Regions from separate parts of the Priestia sp. YIM B13491 genome, predicted to be linked through region 1. Evidence: a T-box and tRNA genes for the amino acid it is inferred to sense, from the RefSeq annotation. Region 1 holds a T-box; the other holds one or more tRNA genes.
The links. The T-box of region 1 lies ahead of thrS (threonine--tRNA ligase). A T-box ahead of a tRNA ligase gene usually reads a tRNA of that ligase, here a tRNA-Thr.
Positions count from the first base shown of each region.

Region 2: it has a tRNA-Thr gene. The T-box ahead of thrS (threonine--tRNA ligase) is inferred to sense a tRNA for this amino acid. The anticodon was not compared.

Region 1 is NZ_JBHZOR010000010.1:39,459-44,739, reverse strand. It holds gene ACFX4E_RS24380 (alpha/beta fold hydrolase) at 45-839, shown strand; T-box leader at 1,398-1,625, shown strand; T-box leader at 1,664-1,890, shown strand; gene thrS (threonine--tRNA ligase) at 1,943-3,868, shown strand; gene ACFX4E_RS24370 (TIGR03943 family putative permease subunit) at 4,198-5,160, opposite strand; gene ACFX4E_RS24365 (permease) at 5,171-5,281, opposite strand, start outside.
Region 2 is NZ_JBHZOR010000001.1:957,747-963,027, forward strand. It holds gene ACFX4E_RS04885 (DHA2 family efflux MFS transporter permease subunit) at 1-1,065, shown strand, start outside; gene ACFX4E_RS04890 (aromatic ring-hydroxylating oxygenase subunit alpha) at 1,100-2,152, opposite strand; tRNA gene ACFX4E_RS04895 (tRNA-Thr) at 2,362-2,434, shown strand; gene ACFX4E_RS04900 (ABC transporter ATP-binding protein) at 2,700-3,650, shown strand; gene ACFX4E_RS04905 (ABC transporter permease/substrate-binding protein) at 3,650-5,173, shown strand.

The sequences.
Region 1 (5,281 bases):
GTTCATGCAGATACATTTGGCATACACAGAAAGGGGAAAGAAATTTGTCGATTTACCATAAAGTAATTGGAGATGGATATCCCATCGTTATGTTGCATGGTTGGACACTTGACCATCAAGTGATGTTAAATGCAATGGAACCGTTATTCGAGAAACGAAGCCATTGGAAGAGAATATACATAGACTTACCAGGGATGGGCAATTCCGAGCCTCAATTATCTATTCAGAACTCTGATAATATTTTAGAAGCGATATTATGTCTTTTGGACGAAATTATACCTGACCAACAGTTTATTGTTTGTGGCAATTCATATGGAGGATACATTGCCAGAGGTATAGTTCATTCACGTCAGGAAAAAGTTCGTGGATTACTACTAATGGCACCATTGATTATACCTGAACATGATGAAAGAGTGGTGCCCCAACAGACTGTTCTAAAGAAAGACAACGACTTGATATCACGTTTGTCTCCAGAGGAGGCTGATGAATTTTGTTCCATGGGGGTAGTCCAAGGTCAAACTGAATGGGAGAGGTTTCAAAATGAAATTTTACTTCCTTCTAAACAAACAAATCATGAATTTGTAAACAGCATTCGTCAAAATGGATATGGCTTTACCTTTGATATTTCATTTAAACTTGAGCATCCCACACTCATTATAACAGGGCGTCAGGATAATGTAGTGGGCTATCAGGATGCGTGGCAACTAATCGAAGATTACCCAAGGGCCACTTTTGCAGTGCTTGATATGGCTGGTCACAACCTACAAATTGAACAAACTGATGTATTTAATGAATTAGTGCATAACTGGTTAAACAGACTTGAACTGGACAACCTTTGATTGGTATAACTTATCTTTATACTCATACTTAACATAATACCTCTTTCCGGAAGACATCATCAAAGAGACCCCTTGCCGCATAAGGGGTTTGTTGAGTTCTCTTTTTATGGTTTATGCAGCTTTTTATACATCCTTGATTTATCAATGTTTGGCCTCGGGCTGAGTGACAAATAGATGAATAAAAAGTGCACCTTTTATTCATATGCGACATATGTAAAATATAGTATATATGGTAAAGATATGATATTATTAGTTATGGTGCTATGCTATGATTCTTCACTAAGTTTGAATCATGAAGAAGCAACCTCGTCCGCCATGTCGGGGTTGCTTTTTATTTTGCTATTTTTCTAACTCAACGAAATAGGATTACGTAAATTACTTTATGTTTGTGTAGGTCTCATTTTTTATGCATATGCCAGCTCCTCTAAATTAGTTTTTAGGGAGAAATTTACGTGCATATCTGAAACATAAATTAATTCTAATTAATTACATATTTAGAATTAAGTATTGACATTTACAAATAATATAAATTATAATTCTATTTATTGGAAATGAACATGTTGAGCGTTGAAAAGGACACGAATTATTTTTATATTTCTTTACAGAGAATAGGGCCTTTGGCTGTGAGCCCTTAAGAAAGAGAAATAATTTACCACCTTGGAGCTATTGTGGGGAAATATGTAGATAGAGTAACCGCAATCGGGAAATCCGTTATCTTTTTGAGAATATAACACTTGTAGTGTTTTATAAAATTAGGGTGGTACCACGACCGCACTCGTCCCTGTTAGAGGGATGAGTGCGGTTTTTTATGTTCAAAAATAAATAGGTAAGCAACGAAAAGGACATGAATTATTTTTACACTTCTTTACAGAGAATAGGGTCTTTGGCTGTGAGCCCTTAAGAAAGAAAGATAATTTACCACCTTGGAGCTTTATTAGTGAACTAGTAGTAATTAATAACGTTTGCGACGTTACAGCACCAGAGCCATTGATATATTTATATTGATGGGAATTTGGGTGGTACCACGTGTGAAAACATACTCGTCCCTTACTTAGGGACGAGTATGTTTTTTTTTTGACTTTATTTAAATAGGAGAGGTTATCATGAGTAAAGATTTGGTTCAAATTCGTTTTTTAGATGGAAATGAGAAAGAATTTTCAAAAGGTATTACATTACATGCTATTGCAGAATCCATTAGTTCTAGCCTAAAGAAGAAAGCTATTGCGGGTAAAGTAAATGGAGAATTGTATGATTTGCATCGAGCCATTAATCAAAATGCAGAAATCGAAATTTTAACAGTAGATTCTGACGAAGGTCTAGAAATTATGAGGCATACAACAGCTCACATACTTGCTCAGGCAGTAAAAAGAGTACATAAGAATGTGAAGTTAGGGGTAGGACCAGTTATTGAAGATGGATTTTATTACGATATGGATCTTTCTACAACGATTGCTTCTAATGAGTTACTACAACTCGAACATGAAATGAAGAAAATTATTAATGAAAATCATCCTATTGAACGTACTGAAGTGACACGTAGTGAAGCTGAAAGAATATTTAGCGAGATAAACGACGAGTTGAAACTGGAGTTATTACGTGATATTCCTATGAATGAAACAGTTACGATTTATAAACAAGGGGAATTTTTCGATTTATGTCGAGGCCCACATCTTCCTTCTACTGGAATGGTTAAGGCGTTTAAATTAACAAAAGTATCAGGAGCATACTGGAGAGGTAACAGCGACAACCAAATGTTACAACGTGTATATGGCGTAGCTTTTCGTTCTCAAAAACAGTTAAATGAGTATCTGATGTTTCTAGAAGAAGCAGCGAAAAGAGACCATAGAAAATTGGGAAATGAACTAGAATTATTTATGTTTTCTGATGAAGCACCTGGAATGCCTTTTTATCTAGCTAAAGGACAAATGGTTAAAAATCAGCTGGAGCAATTCCTACGATCCGTTCAAGAAAAGCATAATTACGAAGAAGTACGTACTCCTTTTATGATGAATCAACAATTATGGGAAAAGTCTGGTCACTGGGATCATTATAAGGATAATATGTATTTTTCAGAAGTGGATAACGCTAAATTTGCATTAAAGCCCATGAACTGTCCTGGTCATATGCTTATCTTTAAAAATAAGCTCCATTCCTATAGAGATTTACCCATTCGAATGGGAGAATTCGGTCAAGTTCACCGTCACGAATTCAGTGGGGCTCTAAATGGATTATTAAGAGTACGTACGTTTTGTCAGGACGATGCTCATATCTTTGTTACTCCTGAACAAATTGAAAGTGAAATTAAATCGGTCATTGAATTAGTCGATTATATCTACAAAACATTTGGTTTTGAATATGATATTGAACTTTCAACTCGACCAGAAGACTCAATGGGAGAAGATAGCTTATGGGAACTTGCTGAAAGCTCTTTAGAAAACGTATTAAAAAAATTGAACTTTGATTATAAACTGAATGAAGGCGACGGAGCATTTTATGGTCCTAAAATCGATTTTCATATTAAAGATGCCTTAAAAAGAAGTCATCAATGTGCAACAATTCAATTAGACTTCCAGCTTCCAGAAAAATTTGATTTGAATTTTATTAACGAAAAGAACGAAAAACAGCGTCCAGTTGTCATTCACCGTGCAATTTTTGGATCTCTTGACCGTTTCTTTGGGATTTTAATTGAACACTTTGGAGGTGTCTTCCCAACATGGTTGGCACCTGTACAGGTAAAGGTTATTCCCGTATCGCTGAAAGCTCACCAGCAATATGCACAACAAATTAAAGAAACGTTAGGACAGAAGGGAATTCGAGTAGAATTAGATAATCGAGAACAAAAGCTCGGATATAAGATTCGAGAAGCTCAAGTGGCTAAGGTTCCTTATATTTTGGTATTAGGAGATAAGGAAATGGAAAGTAACTCCGTAAATGTACGAAAACACGGAGAGGAAAAGTCTGAAACGTTCAATTTAGATAAATTTATTGAAAAACTTCAGGATGAAATTGTTGAAAAGAAACTGAGATAATGAACAAAAAGAAGGTTCCTTAACATTCGACAAGGAACCTTCTTTTTGTTCTAATAATCATGTTTATGGTAACAGGATCTTGAAGGATCGATGATAGTAAAAATCAAAAAAATTAAAGCGCTGAGATTCGCATTAATTGTTCTTGTTCTATGTAAAATTAAAGTTAATCTCCTTTGAGAACGTTTCTCCACTTATTAAATAGAATAAGAAATTTTACAGTCCTTAAAAGTATAGTTTTTTAGACACCATTGTATTTCCCAAGTATCTAACATAACGAATAAATTACGTGTAGTTGGCCCTTGGTAGCATACATATATCTTATAGTCTTTTTATTCTTCAGGGCCTATCAGTTGTTCACCTTGATAAAGTTCATATACGTACGGATTGTCAGGCTGGTCAATGGACTCAATCTGTTGAACCTGAATATAGGGGACATTTTCTTCGTTATACGTAGTTTTTTGTATAATTCCTTTTATATGAACCCAAGTATCTTTTTTTAATGTTGAGGCATTTTCTAGTGTAGATAATAAGCCGTATACAGATGCATCTGCTGCACAACAAGATATTCCAAAACGAGCAACAACAAATTGATTATCTTTAAATCCTTTTTCATGGTATACAAAGCCACTGACTTCGATTTTTTTTCCAACAAACTGATCTGTATTGTTTTCAATAATGTTCATGACTGGAATATAATCCGTATCATTTATAGAAATTTTCGGTTTTTTGAGTAGCTTCTTTTCAAGTAATTCATAAAAACCTTTAGGTGCTACTTTAGCAGCAATACTATTTTGGTGTCTTGTTGGAACATTCTTTGGTGTTTCCTCTGAATTTCCAAACAGGAAATCATTCGTATCCTTTTCCAATTCTGAATTAGTGGTGTCAATTTTTTCATCATTTCCGGCTTGTTGTGGAGTATCAGGCGTATTAACTGAAAAGCTTAACCCTCTTCTTACTGCAACCGAACTATCAAGTGTGTGATTTGAAAATAAAAAGCCCGTCATAATAGGTAATAGAAATAAAGAGTAAAAAAACGTTGTTCGAATTTTTCCTTTTTCCGTATGATCATGACCACATTCACAAGATAAATCCTTATTGATACTACTTCGCCAAATTTGTATAATTCCCAACAAAAAAAAGGTACCAGAAGAAAATAATATAAAAGGCATCATTTTAGGCGCAATAAATTGAATGATTTTACCTGTTAATATGAGTTTAAACATAAGGAGGGAAAAACCAATTAGTAATATCCCCCTTATATAGATGACAAATTGCTGGTCAATTTTTTTCATATCACTTCTCCTATCTACTAACTATCCCATAAGTCATGACAATAACGTATACAACCACAGTAATGATAAGAATCAGACTAAATGCAAAACGTTTTTTAAAAAAAGACAATAGCATAATGGT
Region 2 (5,281 bases), on a different contig from region 1:
GGTCCTACCTTATCAGGGTGGCTAATTGAACACTATGAGTGGAGAATGCTGTTCCACCTTGTTACGCCAATCGCTGCAATTGTATTAATAGGGGCTTTCTTTCTATTAAAAGACAAAAAAGAAAAAGTGGAAATCAATTTGGATTTTTTATCTCTTTTGTTATCTACAATTGGATTTGGAGGACTTCTATACGGATTTAGCTCGGCAGGGGATAAAGGCTGGGATTCTGTGGAAGTGTACGGCACGATTATCGTAGGAGCTGTGGCTCTGATTTTATTTATTACGCGTCAGTTCAAGCTTAAAACACCTATGCTTGAATTCCGCATTTTTAAATATCCAATGTTTGCTTTATCATCAACGATTTCAATGGTGATCACAATGGCACTATTCTCAGCCATGCTGCTAATGCCAATTTATGTTCAAACGGTACGAGGCATTTCTCCGCTTCATTCAGGATTACTAATGCTTCCAGGTGCGCTGCTAATGGGCGTGATGTCACCGATTACCGGGAAATTATTTGATAAATTCGGAGCGCGTGCACTAGCTGTAACGGGTCTAACGATTACAGCCGTTACGACGTATTTCTTCAGTAACTTAGAGCTTGATACGACGTATACAACGCTCATTACGCTTTACACGCTTCGCATGTTCGGAATGTCTATGGTGATGATGCCGGTTATGACAAACGGATTAAATCAGCTGCCGCAGCGCTTTAATCCTCATGGTACTGCGATGAATAACACGCTTCAACAAGTATCGGGAGCTATTGGTTCGGCTCTTTTAGTAACGGTGATGTCAAACCGTACAGCTACGCATGCAAAAGAGCTCGCTCAAGATGCAATGAGCGGAGCGGGAGCAGCGAATACAACCGCAGCCGGGGCAGCTCAAATGAAAGAACAGATTGGGATGCAGGCAATGGTACAAGGGATTAACGATGCGTTTGCCGTCTCAGTAGTACTAGTGGTGGTTGCCTTAATTCTTTCATTGTTTATGAAACGCGCAATGCCGGCAAGTGAAGATGAAGTGGTAAAGGAAAAAGCAGGACGCGAGCAGTTTGCTAAATGAAAAAGAAATCCCCGCTGAGACAGCGGGGATTTCTTTAGCTTGTATATCTAAAGCTTAAGCCCATTTTCTTTAATAATTTCCGGTAGCCGATGGACGTTTGATCAGCCATAATATGCGCTTCCATCTGCAGGTCTAAAGGCAAGTCTTCAGGTTTTTGGTTTTCAACCATTTCACGGTCTTCGTCAAAGACCCGAAGGTTAAAGTCATACACACCTTCAACGGGAGAATCTTTGTCAAAGTTTCGAGCGATTGGTGCGAATAAACGTGTTTCGCGGGCTGAAATAGGAGAGACTGCATTCATAATCCACAGCTCTGCGCCTTCTGGGAAGTATACTTTTAGCGTAGCTGTAAACGGCGGATAAACATCAAAGACGCGAAGCCATTTAAAATCAGGTGGATTTAAATGCTGCTGTTCTTTGGAATAATTGCTCACGGTGCTTGTATATTCTACATGAAGCCCATAATCTGTATCGCTTACTTTATATTTAGGCACAAAGGCGTTGTTTCGATCACCAAATGTGTCCGTGTGAACCCAGGCAAAATGAGCTACGTCTAAAAAGCCTTCCATTTGACGACCGGCCGAACCCATGATATCAAAGCTCGGACAAACAATCTGCTGAAAATCAGGATCCTCCCACGCATCGAAGTAAGGCAGGTTATCTTGTTCTCCTGTCAGGGAAGTCCACACTAATCCAAATCGTTCAATAACTGGATAGACGGCCATACACAGGCGGGGAGAAATGTTGGCATCAGGGTGAGCTGGAATCGACGTGCATGCGCCGTCCGTTGCATAGCGGAAGCCGTGGTAAGGACAGACAATTTCATCATCTTCCACCCAGCCCATGCTAAGCGGGGTGCCTCGGTGAACGCATAAATCACGAGCCGCTACTACTTTGTGTGTGGTACGGTATAGAACTAGATTTACATCTAGCAGTTTTACGGACGTTGGTTTCTCTGTTACATCACTGCAGCGTGCGACGGGGTACCAATACTTAGCGAGCGTCGTCCAATCTTCCAGGCTGAACGTGCAGTCTCTTGGGTAGGGAGTTGCCGTTTTTGATTTTGTCATGGTTGGTTGTTGTTCCATCTATTTTCTTCCCTTCTTTTGTAAGCTCTTTTACTAAGGGTAATATAAAAAAAGAAAATTCACACAATTTATGTAAGGAGTTCTAACATAAAATATGGAACTTTGTAGAAAGTGAGAATTTCAGAAGACGCAAATTAGAGAATATATCAATAAAAAATTTAAAAAAGCGCTTCCTAAATGAATTTAAACGTGATATAATTTTCCAAGACGCTGGTGTAGCTCAGTAGGTAGAGCACTTGCATGGTAAGCAAGAGGTCGCAGGTTCGATCCCTGTCGCTAGCATACTAAAAAACCTTCTTTCTTGTTGAAAGAAGGTTTTTTTATTTGTGTCGGCTTTAAAATTATTCTCCAAATTATTCTTTCCTGCCTTGTGAAAACTTTAACAGTTTGATAGCCTTACTAGGAGGCTGTGAGAAAATATGTGTATCTTTTCCACTATGTCTTATGAATCATATTTAGAAATATTCTTAAAAGAATGTTTATTGCCTCTAAGTGTTGGGTACACGAAACTAGGGGTTAAATTTCAACAGGGAGTGTGAACGATAATTTGATTACGTTTAAGAATGTGTCAAAGCAATATCCAGACGGTACGACCGCCGTGAAAAATATTAATCTAGAAATTAAGGAAGGAGAGTTTTTCGTTTTAATTGGTCCGAGTGGGTGTGGGAAAACAACCACCTTAAAAATGATTAACCGTCTTCATGATATTACCCAAGGAGAACTATACATAAAAGATAAGCTCGTATCGGACCACAACATACATGAGCTGCGCTGGAACATTGGTTATGTTCTGCAGCAGATTGCTCTTTTTCCTCATATGACCATCGCTGAAAATATAGCCATTGTACCCGAGATGAAGCATTGGAAGAAAAACAAAATCAAAACGCGCATTGATGAACTGCTTACCTTGGTAGGACTAGACCCAAAGCAGTATCGAAACCGAAAGCCGTCTGAGCTCTCAGGTGGCCAGCAGCAACGTGTAGGTGTAGCACGTGCCCTCGCAGCTGATCCCCCCGTTATTTTAATGGACGAACCCTTTAGTGCCCTCGATCCGTTAAGCCGCGAACAGCTTCAGCAAGATGTTATTAGCTTAAAAGAAAAAATCAAAAAAACATTTGTATTTGTTACGCACGATATGAGCGAAGCGATGACGCTTGGAGATCGTATCTGCCTAATGAAAGACGGGGAAATTGTTCAAGTTGGAACCCCAGAGGAATTCATTCAAAAGCCTAAAAATGAATTTGTAAAAACATTTATTGGAAATCAAGGAAATGCTTTATTTGAGACATTGGATATGTTTGTCAAAGAAAGTGAACAGCCAGACGTAGAACCTACTGAAGAGCTAGCTTCAACCGCCACTGTTCAGCAGGCAATGGACGCCCTTTACGACCATGAAGCAATAGCCGTGAAAAAAGGGAGCAAACGCATTGGCGTTGTAACGCGCAAAACTCTATTAGCGTTTCTTTCTGATAAAACGAAAGAAGGAGGAACGCTGTAATGAATGCACTAAGCACATTATTAGATCAACGAGGAGATGCACTGTTTCAAGCTCTTCTTGAACACATTCAAATTTCAGTACTGGCCCTTGTTATCGCCGTATTAATTTCAGTGCCGCTCGGACTGTACTTAACGAGGCATGACCGCATTGCTGAACCGATCATTGGTGTAACAGCCGTACTGCAAACCATTCCTTCACTCGCTTTATTAGGATTACTGATTCCTCTTGTCGGAATTGGAACCTTTCCCGCGGTTATTGCACTGTTTTTATATTCGCTTCTTCCTATTGTACGAAATACATATACCGGAATTAAAGAAGTGGACCCATCTTTAATTGAAGCATCCAAAGCCATGGGGATGAACTCATGGAGACGATTAATTAAAGTAGAACTTCCTCTAGCGCTTCCTGTCATTATGGCCGGAATTCGCACAGCGATGGTACTCATTATTGGTACAGCAACAATCGTGGCTCTTATCGGAGCGGGCGGACTCGGAAGCTTAATTTTGCTTGGTATTGACCGAAGCGATAATAGTTTGATTTTATTAGGAGCCATTCCAGCAGCATTATTAGCGCTTATTTTTGATGGAATTCTGCGAACGATTGAACACTCAGCTAAAAAAGGGTCCAAAAAACGCTCGTTTATTATGATCCTCGTATTAATACTCATTCTTGTTTCTCCGTTTGCAGCGATGAGCGCAACAAAACCAGACCTTGTTATCGGAGGGAAAATTGGTGCAGAACAAGATATTTTAATTAATATGTACAAAGAATTAATTGAAGATCAAACCGATATGAAAGTAAATCTTCGTTCGTCGCTTGGGAAAACGGTATTTGTATTTGAGGCTCTGCGTAACAAGGAAATTGATTTGTACCCTGAATATACGGGTACAGCCATTGTGACGCATCTAAAGGAACAGCCGGACAGCAAAGATGAAACAGAGGTGTACAAGCAGGCAAAAGAAGGATTTCAAAAGAAATTCGGCCTTGTCTATTTAGATCCAATGAAGTTTAATAATACGTACACATTGACCGTGACAAAAGAATTTGCCAAAGAAAACAATCTAACGACTGTTTCAGATTTGGCAAATGCAACAGATAAAGTAAAAGCAGGATTTACGCTTGAGTTTAAAGATCGTGAAGACGGCTATGTAGGCATTCAAAAAGAATATGGCCTTACCTTCCCGAATATTAAAACGATGGAGCCGAAGCTTCGCTATCGCGCTGTAGAAAAAGGCGATATTAACATGCTTGATGCTTACGCAACGGACCCTGAAATCAAACAGTTTGGTTTAAAAGTCTTAAAAGACGATCAGCAGTTCTTCCCTCCGTATCAAGGAGCGCCTGTGCTTCGTGAAGATACGCTAAAAGAGCACCCTGAACTGAAAAAAATCTTAAATCAACTGGGCGGTAAAATCAGTGATGACGAAATGCGTGAAATGAACTATCAAGTAAATGCGAAAGGAAAAACGGCTGAAGAAGTTGCTCATCAATTCTTAGTGAAAAAAGGATTAATTAAAGAGTAAAAACGAAGAAACAGAGCTAGGACAACAGTATGTTAGTTGAAAGAAGATCCGAATGATGAATCGTTCGGATCTTTTTAGTTTAGTTGTTTCTAGCAGTTGATTTCCCTT